Regions from separate parts of the Catenulispora sp. GP43 genome, predicted to be linked through region 2. Evidence: riboswitches for the same ligand, from Rfam matches in the RefSeq annotation. Region 2 holds a riboswitch; the other holds the start of a gene.
What was found. Region 2 has a riboswitch for glycine ahead of gcvP (aminomethyl-transferring glycine dehydrogenase). Riboswitches for the same ligand answer to the same signal wherever they lie in the genome.

Region 1 (7,378 bases), on a different contig from region 2:
GATCCCGGCTGCGCCGACCTGGCCGAGGTCGTCACGGGACGCGACGCCATCGCAGAGGTCTGGCTGTCCATGTTGGCCGGCGCGCGCCGGGAGGTCTCGGTGCTGGACAAAGCGCCGTTCGTCCAGGACGACACCGTCGGCCCGGAACTGGAGGTTCTGGAGCGGGGGGTCCTGTGCCGGGCGGTGTACGAACGCTCAGCGCTGCTGTTGCCCGGGCATCTGGAACAGGTCCGGATGCTGATAGCCGCCGGGGAGGAGGCGGTCGTGGTCACCGAGCTGCCGTTCAAGCTGGCCGTCGTGGACCGGCGGTGGGCCCTGCTGCCCGTGGCATCGGGCGCGGAGTTGGACGGCGCGTTGATCGTTCGGCCATCGCCGATGTTGGACGCGCTGGTGCAGACGTTCGAAGCCCAATGGGCGCGGGCCATGCCCATACCGGCGACGGCCGGCCGTGGTGATCCGCGCGACCAGACCGGGACCATCAGCGACGGCAGCGCCCCGACCGGCGGCCGGTCAACCGATGGGCAGCGCCTCGGGGCCCTGGAACTGCTGACGCTGCTGACCGCCGGGATGACGGACGACGCGATCGCCCGGCAGCTGCGGGTGTCGGCGCGCACCGTCCAACGGCGGGTCAGCGAACTGATGGAAGAGCTGGGCGCGCGCAACCGGTTCCAAGCCGGGGTGCAGGCGGTTCGGCGGGGACTGCTCTAGAACCGGCGCGGACCCACGAAATCGGGCATCGAGGTCAACCGGGGCAAGGCTCAGTACCTGTGGATCAGCTCGGTGGAGCCGTACCCTCCCGAGCGATCGATTCGCAGGTCGCTGAAGTAGGCCGACGCGCCGATGTCGGCTGGGAGGGCACGCCTGTGTGGGCCTACACCCACCCGGCCTCCGCAGCCAGCGGCGACATAGACAACAGCGAAGGCTGGCGCCGCCAAGGCCGGCGGAACGCTTTCGCCAAGGTGCTGCCGGCGCCGATGCGGCCGAACCTCCCCGACGACGACATGATCGTGCAGTCTCCTATCCCGCGGTCGGGGAAGGCACCCACCGTCGAGTACTGCCTTCCGGAATGACGCGGTCCACGCTCGAAAAGTCGATCACCAGTGGGCCGGGCGGCGGAGTGGGCGGCCGCCACGTCGGCGACCGTACCCGCCCCTGCCCGCCCGGGCCCGGTACGGTCGCCGGGCTCGAAGGCCGGCGAGCGGTTCGGCTCAAGCGGCGACGACGTCACCTCCGCTGTCGCCTTCCCAGATGACGTTTTGGCGTTCGTACAGGACGCGAAGGCCCGCGCGCAGCATGTTGTTCAGAGAAGGATTGGCGCCTTCGGAACTGGGCTTGGCAACCTCTGTGACCAGCCATCGGCAGCCCGCTTCCCTGGCCACCTCGGCGCGGGCGGCTATCAGCGCCGACTGCGCGCCCTGCCCCCGGTGGCCGGCCAGGGTCGCACCGGAGTTCAGGTGGCCGAGCTCGCCATCGATGAACAGGCTTGCGCCGGCCACGATGTCGGACCCGTCCCAGACCGCGAACGGATGAAAATCCGGGTGCGAGGCCAGTGCCGTGTACATGTCGGTGAGCCCCTCGTACGGTTGGCCGAAGAAGGTTCCGATGATGACCGAGGCCCACTCCTGCGCGTCGCTTTCGGTGACCGGGCCGACCCGAAGGTTCGTGGCCCCGACCGGTCGGGCCTCGCCGATCGGGCACGCCAGCTTCAGGAGGGTGGTGCCCGGCCGCAGGTTGCGGGTGGCCAGAATGGACTCCCAGTTCTCGGGGCGTGCCGACGGGGCGATCTGGATGGCGGCGCGAGGGCTGTCCTGAGCTCGGTAGAAGTCCAGGACCCGGTCGATCAGCTCGGCGCTGACCGGCTCGCGGGTGCCGAATCCGAGCGCCTTGCTCCAATATCCCGAAGGATCGTTGCGCACGGACAGCGCGACACCGTCGGCGATGCGGGTGGTCGCGAGCCCGAGCAGAGATCTGGCCGGCTCCGGCGTGTTCGTCTCGCAGCGATACATGAACTCGGCCTCAAGGCCCTCGGTCACTGCGGCTGCGAGGGTGGCGGAAATGGTGTGCATACCAGTCCGGATGCGCGGGCGACCGCCGAAGTTCGATCCCGCGGCGAATTATTCTGGAAGTCGTGGCGGCCGCGGCTTGTGCAGCAGCTGCACCTTCCGGACCCGACCTCCTTCAAGGCTCTGTACCCACACCACTCCGGGTGGGCAGTGAAACGGGTCATAAGGCGGATTGACCAGATCCGCTTCCCAGATGACAACGTTCTGGCTGGCCACGACATTGACGATGCGGTGACGTACACCGTCCTCCAGGTCCGAGTGCATCGCCCGGATCAGGCTCTGCCGGCCTCTGGTGACCCGCCCGGTGGGCCAGACGGTCTCCACCGTAGAAGAGAAGCGCGCACCCACGGCCTCAGCGAACCTGCCGTCATAAGGAGCGCGCATCATCTCCTCGGCGACCCGGCGGTGCGCGGCGGCATGCGCGCTCACGTCACCGTACGCGGCGTCCACCGTCGCCTGCAGCGCCGCACCGAGTTTGGCGCGGGCCTCATGGAGCCGACTGCGTACGGTACCCACGGGAACCCCGCACACGGTCGCGATGCTCTCGTAACTCGTCACGTCGGTGAAGTAGCGCAGCATCGTCACCAGCCGAAGCGTCGGTGAGAGCTGGTCGAGCACGTGCCAGATCCAAGCACCCGAGACCTGACGGTCCAGCAGTTCGTCCGGGTCGGGTTCCGTTGACGGCAGGTTGAGGAGGACCGCGTCGTCAACGGTCGTGGTGTACCGCGCACGCAGCTGGGCACGGCAGACGTTGCGCACCACCGTGGAAAGCCACGACGCCACCGCGTCGGGATCACGGAGATCCCCGATCCGGCGCAGCGCGATCAGTGTCGCGTCCTGTACCGCGTCCTCGGCCTCCGGAACGTATCCCAACAAGCTCAGCGCGATCTTGTGCATGCGGGGCCGGTGCCGGGCGAGCAGCAGCCCCAGGCTTTGGACGTCTCCGCTCTGCGCTTCGCGAACCAGACTCGCATCAGACGGCGCCCCGCCGGCTCCACCTGCGTCCCCGAACGTGCCCGCCATGCCCATGTCCGCAACCTAACATGGAGCCTTACGGTCGAGATGGCGGTGGCCATCTCGACCGCTCGGGATAGCTGGAAGCGCTGCCGTTTAGCCGCCGGCGCAGGCGTTGAGCCTATTCTCTCCGCCTCGATCGCAGGCACGACCAGCGCCGAGGGAAACAACCACGTCGAAGCGCGTGACCCTTGGCCGCCCGTGCACGTTCAGCCTGCTCGGTCGTGGCGCCGTCAGGTCGGATCGGGGATGGCTGCTTCCAGGCAGAGATCTCGCTGGGGCTCGTCACGCGGATCCAGCTGAGCCGATGGAGATCGGCTCAGCGTAGAGCGGGTGTCGCTCTGCGAGCCGGCGTACACGGGCTCGCAGAGATTGCAGCTCCGCTGCTCCGTCATCGGCGACGAGAGCTTCGGCGATGATGTCGGCGGCTTCAGCGAAGTCTTCGTCGGTGAAGCCGCGGGTGGCCAGCGCGGGGGTGCCGATGCGCAGGCCGGAGGTGACCATCGGTGGTCGCGGGTCGAACGGGACGGCGTTGCGGTTGACGGTGACGCCGACGTCGTGCAGGCGTGCCTCCGCCCGGCGGCCGTCGAGCGGCGAGTTCACCAGATCGACCAGGACTAGGTGGACGTCGGTGCCGCCGGTGGCTATGCGGATTCCCGCCTCTGCACAGTCTGGGGCTGACAGCCGCTCGGCGAGGATGGCCGCTCCCCGCAGCGCCCGCGACTGCCGGTCACGGAATTCGGTACTCGCGGCGATCTTGAAGGCCACGGCCTTCGCGGCGATCACGTGCTCCAGCGGGCCGCCTTGTTGGCCTGGGAACACCGCGGAATCGATCTTCTTGGCGAGTTCGCCTCGGCACAAGATGACTCCCCCGCGGGGCCCGCCGAGTGTCTTGTGCGTCGTCGTGGTCACAACGTCGGCGTGGGGAATCGGATCGGGATGCAGTCCGGCCGCGACCAGTCCGGCGAAGTGCGCCATGTCCACCATCAGCCTTGCGCCGACCTGGTCGGCGATGTGCCGGAAGCGGGTGAAGTCGAGGTGGCGCGGGTAGGCGGACCAGCCGGCGATGATCAGCTTCGGGCGGTGCGCGAGGGCCAGGCGTTCCACCTCGTCCATGTCGACGAGTCCGCTCGCCGCATCGACGTGGTAGGCCGCGACGGCATACAGCCGGCCGGAGAAGTTGATCCGCATACCGTGCGTCAGATGGCCGCCGTGGGCGAGGTCCAGGCCCAGGATCGTGTCGCCCGGCTCGAGCAGCGCGGCCATGGCCGCGGCGTTGGCCTGGGCTCCGGAGTGCGGCTGGACGTTGGCGTGTTCGGCGCCGAACAGCTCCTTGGCTCGGTCGATCGCGAGCTGCTCGACGACGTCGACGAACTCGCATCCGCCGTAGTAGCGGCGTCCGGGATAGCCCTCGGCGTACTTGTTGGTCAGCACAGAACCCTGTGCCTCGAGGACGCCGACCGGCGCGAAGTTCTCCGAGGCGATCATCTCCAACGTGGACCGCTGCCGGTCGAGCTCGGCCGCGACGGCCGCTGCGATGTCCGGGTCGACGACGGCCAGTGGCTGCTGGAAGCTGTTCATGGATCAGCCCGCCCGGGTCAGGTCGGCATACGCGGCGGCGTCGAGGGTCTCGCCGAGCTCTTCGACACGCACGCGGAACAGCCAGCCCTGTGCGTACGGATCGGTGCCGATGGATTCCGGTGTGGCGGCGAGGTCATCGTTGACCTCGATGACCTCGCCGGTGACGGGAGAGTACAGGTCGCTGACCGACTTGGTGGACTCCAGCTCGCCGCAGGGTGTGCCGGCGGCGACGGTCTGGCCCACGGCGGGCAACGCCACATACACGATGTCGCCGAGGGCTTCGGCCGCGAAGGCGGTGACGCCGATCGTGGCGTGTTCGCCTTCGATGCGGAGCCATTCGTGTTCGGAGGTATACAGCAGATCAGGCGGAAGCGTCATGGCGCCGGAGCTCCGTTTCGTCGAACGCGTCGGGGGACGCGTGGCGGGAACTCCCCCTCTGTCATGGCGCCTGAGAGTTTCGCCGTCGGTTACGACGGCTTTCACCGTGGGCGAGGCGCGCGGATGCGCCTGCTTTCCAGAGTGGCCTGGCCTGGAGCGGTGACTGGTACCTGAGAGATTGACGGGGAGTTTGCTCCTTCGGCGCCCTGACCGATGGACAGGGGCTCTCCCGCTCTGGCTCGTGCGGCCCGATATTCGGTTGTGGTGTGGAACCGTACGCGCCGCGGAAGCCGTTGTCCATCCCCGACGGCGCCGTCTCGTGGAACAGGACGTCTCACTTCTTGAAACCAGGGCCTTGTCACCGCCCGAGCCTTCTCCCTGGACTCGCCGGCAGCCAGACAACTCAATACCGGGCTGCACGAGCCAGAGCGGGAGAGCCTCGCGGCGGAAACGCAAGCGGGCGCCGAAGCTGCGGAATTCATCCGCTCGTTTGCCGAGGTCGGGAGCGCTCGACCAGCTCCGTCGCCTTCGCCGCCGACAGCACCAGCCTGAAAGCTCTGTCGTAGCTCGACGTACGGTTGTTCCGCCAGCGCGTTGGCAGGCAAAACGGCGTACGGAAGCGCTCCGTTCGCGCAGACCGTCACACCGACTCGGTCAGGACCTGACCACCCATACCGGGGCGATGACACAGGCTGTCACTGCCGCCGGCAGGGCACCAGGAGTCGGGGTCGGCGATTGACGGTTCAGTGCGAACGGCGGGCGCTACCTGGCGGCGAGGATCAGTCGCCGGGCTGGTTACCGCGCGAGTTCGGGGCGTAGGGGTCGTTGCAGCCGCCGCGGGCACCGTCGAGGTTTGTGCCGTTGTACCAGTGGAGCCAGCCCCACTCGACGCAGCCGCTGTGGTTGATCTCCGCGCCCGCGCGCCATGCGTCCGGCTGGTCGATCGGGGTGTCACCGTGGGCCCACTCGCTGTCTGCGCCGGTGTTGCCTTGGCTGGCGGTGTCAGTGGCCACCTGTTGCAGCAGCGGGCCGTACGGGGTGCTGACGTACAGGGTGACCGTGGCGCTCTGGTTTTGGGCCTGGAAGGTCGGGTCCCAGGTCCAGTAGGCCCCGACGCGGTCGTTGCAGGAGTCCCAGTACTGGTCGACCCAGCCGGCGGAGACCCCCTGGTACATGTATTGGGCGTGGTCGCCGATCCAGACGTCGCCGCAGCTCGCGCTGGCCCGCGGGGCGGCCGCGCCAGCGGTGCTCGCGGCGCCCAGGGCGGTGCCTGTGGCGAGGGCGGCCGTGGCGGTGGCCATGGCGAGGGTGCGGCGCAGAACAGGTGTGATCGATGCAGGCATGATGTTCCTCATCTCAGGTGGCGTGAGCGTCGGCAAAGGCGGCTCTGACGGCTGCACAGGTCTGCCGCGTGCGGTAGGCGACGTGGAGTCGCCGACTGGGTCGGTCTTGGGCGAAGCGACAGGACTGGGCTGGTTGAGGCGGTCGGGAAGGTCCCGTTTCCAGGGCCGGTCCGGGGTACGTAACTCAGGCTGTTGATAGCACAAATTGGCGGCTGCCTTCGCCTCCGCTTGCGCCGTGCTTGGCGGAAGCGGTAGGTCCAGACTGCCTGCGACGCCCTGGTGAAGTCACGTTTCCCGCACGAATCCGCACACCTCTGAGCAGCTGAGCGGGGGGCCGGAACCCCGCCCAGCTGGCAGCACGCCAAGTTTTCGACAGTCGCGGTCGCATGTCTTCAGCAACAGCCGCGACCTGATTCCAACGTGCTTTGACTCAGTCCCCGGCGGTGCCGGTCGACTCGGGGCGTTGCCGCGGTCGGGGTAACGCCGGGCTGGGCTGAGCGGCCCCCGCTCCCGGCGGGACCACGTCGTGGATGTCGCACGCGTCGTGGATGTCGCACGCGTCCTGCGTGTCGCATGTGTCGCACCCCGTTTCACCTGCGGCGACGTACTACGGTGACGAGCGTGACCCCGACCAAGCCGCCCGGCCTCGCCCGAGCCACCGCGCTGGTGCGCCGTCCGAAGCTGTGGCTGTTCCCCTCAGTCCTGGCCACGCTGGTCGCGTTGTTCCTGGCGCTGCTGTACATGGGCGGCGTTCTGAACCCGAACGGCAACCTGCACCGGCTGCCGATCGCGCTGGTCGACGCTGATACCGGTGCGCCGCCGCCGGGGCAGCAGCAGAACCTGGGCGCGCAGGTGGCGCAGGCGGTGGTCGCCGGGACGCGGTCGAGCTCGGTGCAGTGGAAGCGGGTCGGGGCCGCCGAGGCGCAGGACATGCTGGCGTCGGGGAAGGTCTACGGTGCGCTGGTGATTCCGGCGGACTTCACCGTGTCGGTCGAGGCG
Region 2 (7,378 bases):
GAGGAGACCGGGCCGACGCCGCCGGCCGCGTTCTCCGCGGTCCGGGGCCCGGCGACCGGGTGCAGCGGGTGGTTCGGCAGGTACGGCGCCAGGTGCGCGCGCACCGCGACCGGGCCGACGCCCGGACCGCCGCCGCCGTGCGGGATGCAGAAGGTCTTGTGCAGGTTCAGGTGCGAGACGTCGCCGCCGAAGCTGCCGGGCTTGGCCAGGCCGACCATCGCGTTCAGGTTCGCGCCGTCCACGTACACCTGGCCGCCGGCGGTGTGCACCAGGTCGCAGATCTCGGTGACCTCCTCCTCGAACACGCCGTGCGTGGAGGGGTAGGTGATCATCAGGACGCTGAGCGCGTCGGCGTGCTTGTCGATCTTCGCCTTCAGGTCCGCGACGTCGACCGAGCCGTCCTCGCGGCTGGCCACGACCACGACCCGCATGCCGGCCATCACCGCGGAGGCGGCGTTGGTGCCGTGCGCCGAGGACGGGATCAGGCAGACATCGCGCTGCGCCTGGCCGTTGTCCCGGTGGTAGGCGCGCACCGCCAGCAGCCCGGCCAGCTCGCCCTGCGAGCCGGCGTTCGGCTGCACCGACACCCGCGCGTAGCCGGTGACCTCGGCCAGCCAGCCCTCCAGCTGCCCGATCAGCGACAGGTAGCCGGCGGCCTGGTCCAGCGGCGCGAAGGGGTGGATCGCACCGAACTCCGGCCAGGTGATCGGCTCCATCTCGATGGTCGCGTTCAGCTTCATGGTGCACGAGCCGAGCGGGATCATCGACCGGTCCAGCGCGATGTCCCGGTCGGCGAGCTTGCGCAGGTAGCGCAGCATCGCGGTCTCGGAGCGGTGCGCGTGGAACACCGGGTGCGTCAGGAACTCGGTGGCGCGCAGGTGCTCGCCGAGCGCGTCGTCGGTGGCCGCGTCGAGCTCGTGCACGCCCGCCGCCTCCTTGCCGGTGACGCCGAAGGCCGACCACACGGCCCGCAGGTCCGCCCAGCCGGTGGTCTCGTCGCAGGACACGCCGACGGTGTCCTCGTCGACCAGCCGCAGGTTCACGCCCGCGGACAGCGCCGCGCGCCAGACCTCGGCGGCCCGGCCCGGGACCCGCACGGTCAGGGTGTCGAAGAACGCGGTCGGCACGACCTCGACGCCGGCCTCGCGCAGCCCGGCGGCCAGCACCGCGGTGTAGCGGTGGGTGCGGCGGGCGATCGAGGTCAGGCCCTGCGGACCGTGGTAGACCGCGTACATGCCGGCGATCACGGCCAGCAGCACCTGCGCGGTACAGATGTTGGAGGTCGCCTTCTCGCGGCGGATGTGCTGCTCGCGGGTCTGCAGCGCCAGCCGCAGCGCCTGGTCGCCGTCGGCGTCCACGGACACCCCGACCAGGCGGCCGGGCAGCGAGCGGGACAGGTTCTCGCGCACCGCCATGTAGCCGGCGTGCGGGCCGCCGAAGCCCAGCGGCACGCCGAAGCGCTGCGTGGAGCCCACGGCGATGTCGGCGCCGGCCTCGCCGGGCGAGGCGAGCAGGGTCAGGGACAGGATGTCGGCGGCCACCGCGACCAGCGCGCCGCGCTCGTGGGCCGCGGCGGTGATCGCCTTGAGGTCGCGCACCTGGCCGGAAGCCCCGGGGTACTGGACCAGCACGCCGTAGAACTCGCCCTCGGGCAGGGTGTCCGCGGCCAGGTCGGCCAGCGCCAGCTCGATGCCCAGCGGCTCGGCCCGGGTCTGCAGCACGGCCAGGGTCTGCGGGAAGACGTCGGAGTCCACCAGGAAGCGCGCCGACTTGGACTTGGAGGCGCGGCGGGCCAGGGTCATGGCCTCGGCGGCGGCGGTGCCCTCGTCCAGCAAGGAGGCGTTGGCCACCGGCAGCCCGGCCAGGTCGGCGACCACGGTCTGGAAGTTCAGCAGCGCCTCCAGCCGGCCCTGGGAGATCTCCGGCTGGTAGGGGGTGTAGGCGGTGTACCAGGCCGGGTTCTCCATGACGTTGCGCAGGATCACCGGCGGGGTGAAGGTGCCGTGGTAGCCCAGGCCGATCATCGGCCGGAAGACGCGGTTGCGGCCGGCGATGTCGCGCAGCTCGGTGAGCACCTCGGACTCCGAGCGCGCCGGCGGCAGGTTCAGCCGCTCGGTGAGCCGGATGGAGCCGGGCACGGCGGCCTCGGTCAGCGCGTCCAGCGAGGCGTAGCCCAGCAGCGAGAGCATGCGCGCGGCGTCGGCGGCGTCGGGGCCGATGTGCCGGTCGGCGAACGGGGAGCTCTGCTCCAGCTCCACCAGCGTCGGGCGGGCCCCGACGGCGGCGGTGGCGTACAGGTCGTGGGGGGTGGCGGGCTGCGCGGGCACCGTACCGGAACCGCCGGCGGAGTCGTCTCCAGCCATGCCGTGCAGATCCGTGAGCACTGCGGTCACTGTTGTGGCCTCTCAGGCGGACGCTCTTAGACGTCGGGTGGTGGATTCGCGCCTCCCGCGGATCCGTCCTCCCCCTCTGTCGTGGAACCTGAGAGTTTCACCGCGGGCGGGGTCCGAACGACCCGCGGCTTACACCTTCGGTGAGGGCTCCGCCGCAGCTCGGCCCTGCTTTCCAGAGTTGCCTGCCCGAACGGTCCTTTTGCCTGAGAGTTTCCGGGGAGGGTTGCTCCTTCGGCGCCCACGAGGGGTCTCTCCCGTTCGAGGTAGACGGCACTTACGACGGTATCAGCGCCACCACCGCCTGTTCTAATCCCATTAACCGTTTGCCCCAGCCCGGCGCCGATGGTGGGCTGACCCGGTGACCTCCCCCACCACCGACAAGGACCTGCTCGCAACCTTCGACCTGCGCATGCGCGCCGAGGCCGAACCCGACGAGCCCGGCGCCCGCATCGAACCCGCCGACGGCGTCCTGCGCCAGGTCGGCGCCCTGCCCACGGACTGGCACGGCGTCATCCACTCCGCCTTGGACGCCGCCACCGCCGACGCCGCGATCCAGGCGCAGATCGCCTACTTCCGCACCCTGGGCGCCGACTTCGAGTGGAAGCACTACAAGCACGACGAACCGGCCGATCTCGGCGAGCGCCTGCTCGCCGCCGGCTTCCAAGCGGACGATCCGGAGACGCTGTTCGTGGCGGAGATCACACAGCTGTCGGGCGCCGGCCTGTCCGAATCCCTGCCCGAGGGCGTCTCCCTGCGACCGGTGACCACCGAAGCCGACGCCGATCTGGTCGCCGAAGCCGCCGACGCGGCCTTCGGCGGCGGAGGCGACCGGGCCCGCGCCCGGGTCCTGGCCCGCCTGGCCGCCGACCCCGAAACGGTCTGGACCTGGCTCGCGATGGCCGGCGACCGTCCGGTGAGCGCGGCCCGCATGCTGGTCCACCCCGGCACCGGCTTCGCCAGCCTGTGGGGCGGCGGCACCGCCCCGGAGTGGCGCGGGCGCGGGATCTACCGCGCGCTGGTGGCGCGGCGGATGCGGGTGGCGACGGAGCTGGGGTGCCAGTACTTGCAGGTGGACGCTTCGGACATGAGCCGGCCGATTCTGGAGCGGCTGGGGTTCCGGGCTTTGAGCGTGACGACGCCGTACGAGTACCAGTTCTGATGCGGGGGCCTCGCCCCAGCCTGCCGGCCGTCCAGCCACCCGGGCGTCAGTAGAAGTCAGGGTCCGCCGGCACCTGCGGCACAGCCACCCCGTTCACCCGTCCTCCGGCCGGCATGTCGCCCTCCTCGTCCGCAGCCGGCGACTGCGGCTTGGGCCGCGCCTCCAGCCTCGGGTAGTGGCGCGCGCCGGGGCCGGCGCGCCCGACCTGCCCGGTCGGCTGCACGGCGGGGACACGCTGCTTGAGCAGCAGCGACATGACCATGCGGTCCTCGCCGGGGCCGAGGTGGTTGCGCCGCTCACCGGTGTCGATGAAGCCGAAGTTCTCGTACAGCCGCCGGGCGACCTTGTTGGTCGACTTCACCAGTAGCCGGATCACGTTCATGTCGGAGTCGTAGAGGCGGTCGATGGTCGCCTGGAGCAGGACCGTGCCCCACCCCCGGTGCTGCCGCTCGGGATGGATCGCCATCCCGAGGATCCACCCGACGTGCGGATCCTCACCCCGGGCGTTGACCGAGTGCCCCCACACCCCTTCCTCGTCCTCGGCCAGGAGCCAGAACCCGCCGGAGGGGTCGTAGATCACGTCGAGCGCACTGCGCGTGAGGCTATTGGTCCCGAACGCGGTGGCCTCCAGTTCGGCGATCGCCGCTATGTCGTTCTTCAGGACACCGCGAAGCCGCGGAGGCACATCCTCACTCACGAAGTCTCCTCCAGGAGCCAGCACCGGTCGCCAGACGATCTCTCCTTCCTCCGGGTGTACCCGGTACGGGTAGGCCGAAAGCACCGGGCTGGGCCGGACTGGCGCGGAGTCGGGGGACGTTTGAGGGCTTCGCGGGGCATCGTGCGCCTTTTTCACGTCCTGATCAGGTTTCAAGATGCAGGACCTCTTCGATCATCTTTCGTGTCAACAGCGACACCTTGTCCCGTACCCGGGTCAAAGTGGACTGCCATTCCCACGTCAGTTGCGTCTCCTTCTCCAGCTCCTGCCAGAACCCGCGCATCTGGTCGGGCAAGTGCGCCGTCGGGTTCCAGAGGTGGCCGAGGTAGGTCAACGCCGGGTCGAGCTCGTCCTCGGGCCGACGTCCGCTGTGGGCCCGGGTGGAGCGGTCGAAGGCGTTCTTGAGGGCAGCCAGGAGCCAGTCATGCAGAGCCAGGATTTCGCAGAATTCGACGAACTGCGGCACCAACAACGCCGGCGTGGCTATGCGGACCCGCGCTAACCCGTCCTCGCATGCTTCAACCAGGACATAGGGCTTGGCGTCTTCCTGGATATGCACCGCCCACAGCAAGCGACCGGTCTGGGTGCGTAGGCGTGCCTGATGGTCGATCTGGGGAACCCGGTCCAGCAGCGACATCACATAGGAGCTGGTCTTCCCCAAGTCCAGAACAGCGCGGTCCGTCCTGGCCTCCAAGAACCCTCTCACGAGTCTTGCGGGGTCTGCCTTGTTGATGACCTCGCCGAGACCGGGCCGCGCCGCGTAGTACATCCAAGGAAGCCGCCTCTTGGTGTTGTCCAGCACGACGCCCATGCTCGCCGAGCCCTGAAGCACGTGGCCGGCTGTGAGAACGGCCCGGCCGCGCGCCGTCCCGATCACCCTTGGCTGGGCACCGGTATCCACGGCCAGACGGCAGTCCAGACCGAAGAACAGGTCCGGCGATACGACCTGCTCGACCGGATGCCGGCGCCAGGACGCCCCGACACCGGGCAGCAGCGCCAGCGCCTGACGAGCCGCCGCCAACGCAAGCGGCTCCGAGGTGTTGAGCAGGCCGGTTGTCACCGCCCCGAGGACGACCTGCGGTTGATCCGTCGGATCAGCGGGCCGCACCATCAGCTTTCGCCCGGGAGGAAGTGGTAGCTGAGGCGGTCGGCGGCGTTTCGCGGAAGCCGGATGTTCTCGTCCGCCGCCCGCAGACCGATCGACTCCACGACCGGCGCGTCGAGCATGACGTGATCGATGATGGTCTGGACCGTGTGCGCGATCGGCAGGAAGCGTGCCGGCAAGATGCTCACCGAGCGATAGGCGTAAAACGGCTCGGCGCGCGGGTTGGCCCTGATGATGTCAGGGAGATCGCTCCACTGCGCACACCGCCTACCGTCCCAGTCCGTGACCTCGAGTGCCGGTGCGCCGTCCTCGCGCAGCAAACCGAGCCGGACCAGCTGCCACACGGCGGACAGAAACGGGCTCGAATACCGGCGGTGGCTCAGGATCTCCTCCTCGTTCGCACCCGGCTCGGCGTGACCATGCCAGAGCTCAATGTCCAGGAAGATCGAGTGGCTGCGCCCGCCGTACTCCAGCGCGGGCTCCCACACACGCTCCTGCATGACGCCGAGAACAGCTGCGTCGCGCGGCGGTCTGCCGTTGGCCAGCCACCCCGATCGAGCGGTCGGTGGACGCCCGCCATTGGAACGCTCGGGCTCCGGTTCTTCCAGGATGCGCCGAGTGACGAGTTCAGCTGTCCAGAAGCCATCCGAGCGCCGCACAAAGGCGGACTCTCTGGCGACGTAGTCGATGGTGACACCGGCTTCCGCCGCCAGGCGCACCAGCTTCTCGATGACCGTCGGGGCGTCGGACCGGCGTGAGAAGTAGTCGTCGAGGAGGAAACAGGTGCTGACCCGCGGGGTCTCGTCACCGCTGATCGCCGAGGCCCTGGCCGCGTCCAGCCAGGGCCTGATCCGCTCGAATTGGGCGCGTATCGACTCTTCGCCGTTCTCGAAATCTCCCATGTAGAGGTGGCCGACCTCGACCGACAGATGTGACAGCGGCAGGTTCTTCACAGAAGCCACTGTCAGAATCCTTCCCACGCGTGGTCGTCGATCACCTTGATCGCCAGATTGTCGAACGAGCGCGGGGTCTCTGCCTTGGCCAGCCGGCGCCTGACGTCCGCATCCGTGAGGATCTGCTCCCGCCACAGCAACATCGGCTCCAACGGAGTGGTCCCGAGCAACATGTCCTGCCCCAGCCCTCGGCTCTTCGCCAGGGCCTTGAGCGTGTCATCGCTGCGCACGACCCAGCGCTCCTGCTCGGGCGTCGACTCCCCGCCGAAGGCCGACGAGTTCGGCACCGCGGTGCGGACCGTACGCACCAGCCTGAGGAACTCGCTCTTGCCGAAGCCCGCGTCGACGGCACACGAGATGATGCCGTTGTCCTCGAACAGCAGGCCGCTGGCCGCGATCACGTGCTGTGTCGTCCACCGGTGGAACAGCAGCAGGCGGACCGGATCGGCTTTCTTGGACCGGTTCGCCGGCGAGACCGCGTGCAAGGACATGTCCAGTGCCGCCGAGCGGCCGGCGCTCAGATCGACGACGCAGACGTCGAACTCCTGCTCGACCTTGCGGAAGAGCTGCACCACCCTGTCGATGTGGTCACTGGTGACATGGAACTCCGCACCGCCGAGGTCGCCGGGGAACAAGGTCAGCTTCCCCGAACCCGGCGGCCGCTCCGTGAGCTCCGTGCGCTCCGTCACGCCGCGGATCTCGGCGCGCGCCGGTTGCGAGGTCCTGCCGAGGATGGAGGAGTGCAGGCCGCCGTCACGGCTGCCCCGCTCCAGGCTCGGGATCTCGAAGATCGCGCCCGCGTTCGGCGACCCGAAGTCGAAGTCCAGGTACGCCACGTCCCGGCCCATCAACGAGATCCGGTACGCCAGGTTGCAGCTGGTCACCGAGCGGCCGGTACCGCCGTTGTCGGAAGCGGCGAGGATCAGCATCAGCGGCTCCGTCCGGCGTCCTCGTGGGCCTGTTCCAGCGCGTCCAGCAGCCGGAGGGCCCGTTCTGTGAGCGCGATCGCCGTTCCGGTGCGACGGTGGCGGAGTTCGCGGGCGCGGCGGATGA

Region 1: linked by a shared signal. The riboswitch ahead of gcvH (glycine cleavage system protein GcvH) and the one ahead of gcvP (aminomethyl-transferring glycine dehydrogenase) in region 2 are both predicted to bind glycine.

The regions. Positions count from the first base shown of each region.
Region 1 is NZ_JBGCCT010000017.1:142,443-149,820, forward strand. It holds gene ABH926_RS30650 (LuxR C-terminal-related transcriptional regulator) at 1-708, shown strand, start outside; gene ABH926_RS30655 (hypothetical protein) at 864-1,070, shown strand; gene ABH926_RS30660 (GNAT family N-acetyltransferase) at 1,209-2,066, opposite strand; gene ABH926_RS30665 (RNA polymerase sigma factor) at 2,115-3,092, opposite strand; gene glyA (serine hydroxymethyltransferase) at 3,363-4,658, opposite strand; gene gcvH (glycine cleavage system protein GcvH) at 4,662-5,036, opposite strand; glycine riboswitch at 5,184-5,278, opposite strand; gene ABH926_RS30680 (hypothetical protein) at 5,816-6,379, opposite strand; gene ABH926_RS30685 (DUF3533 domain-containing protein) at 6,953-7,378, shown strand, end outside.
Region 2 is NZ_JBGCCT010000036.1:110,378-117,755, forward strand. It holds gene gcvP (aminomethyl-transferring glycine dehydrogenase) at 1-2,393, opposite strand, end outside; glycine riboswitch at 2,460-2,574, opposite strand; glycine riboswitch at 2,575-2,660, opposite strand; gene ABH926_RS45385 (GNAT family N-acetyltransferase) at 2,752-3,552, shown strand; gene ABH926_RS45390 (GNAT family N-acetyltransferase) at 3,599-4,249, opposite strand; gene ABH926_RS45395 (SCO2521 family protein) at 4,413-5,378, opposite strand; gene ABH926_RS45400 (SCO2522 family protein) at 5,378-6,334, opposite strand; gene ABH926_RS45405 (SCO2523 family variant P-loop protein) at 6,337-7,254, opposite strand; gene ABH926_RS45410 (SCO2524 family protein) at 7,254-7,378, opposite strand, start outside.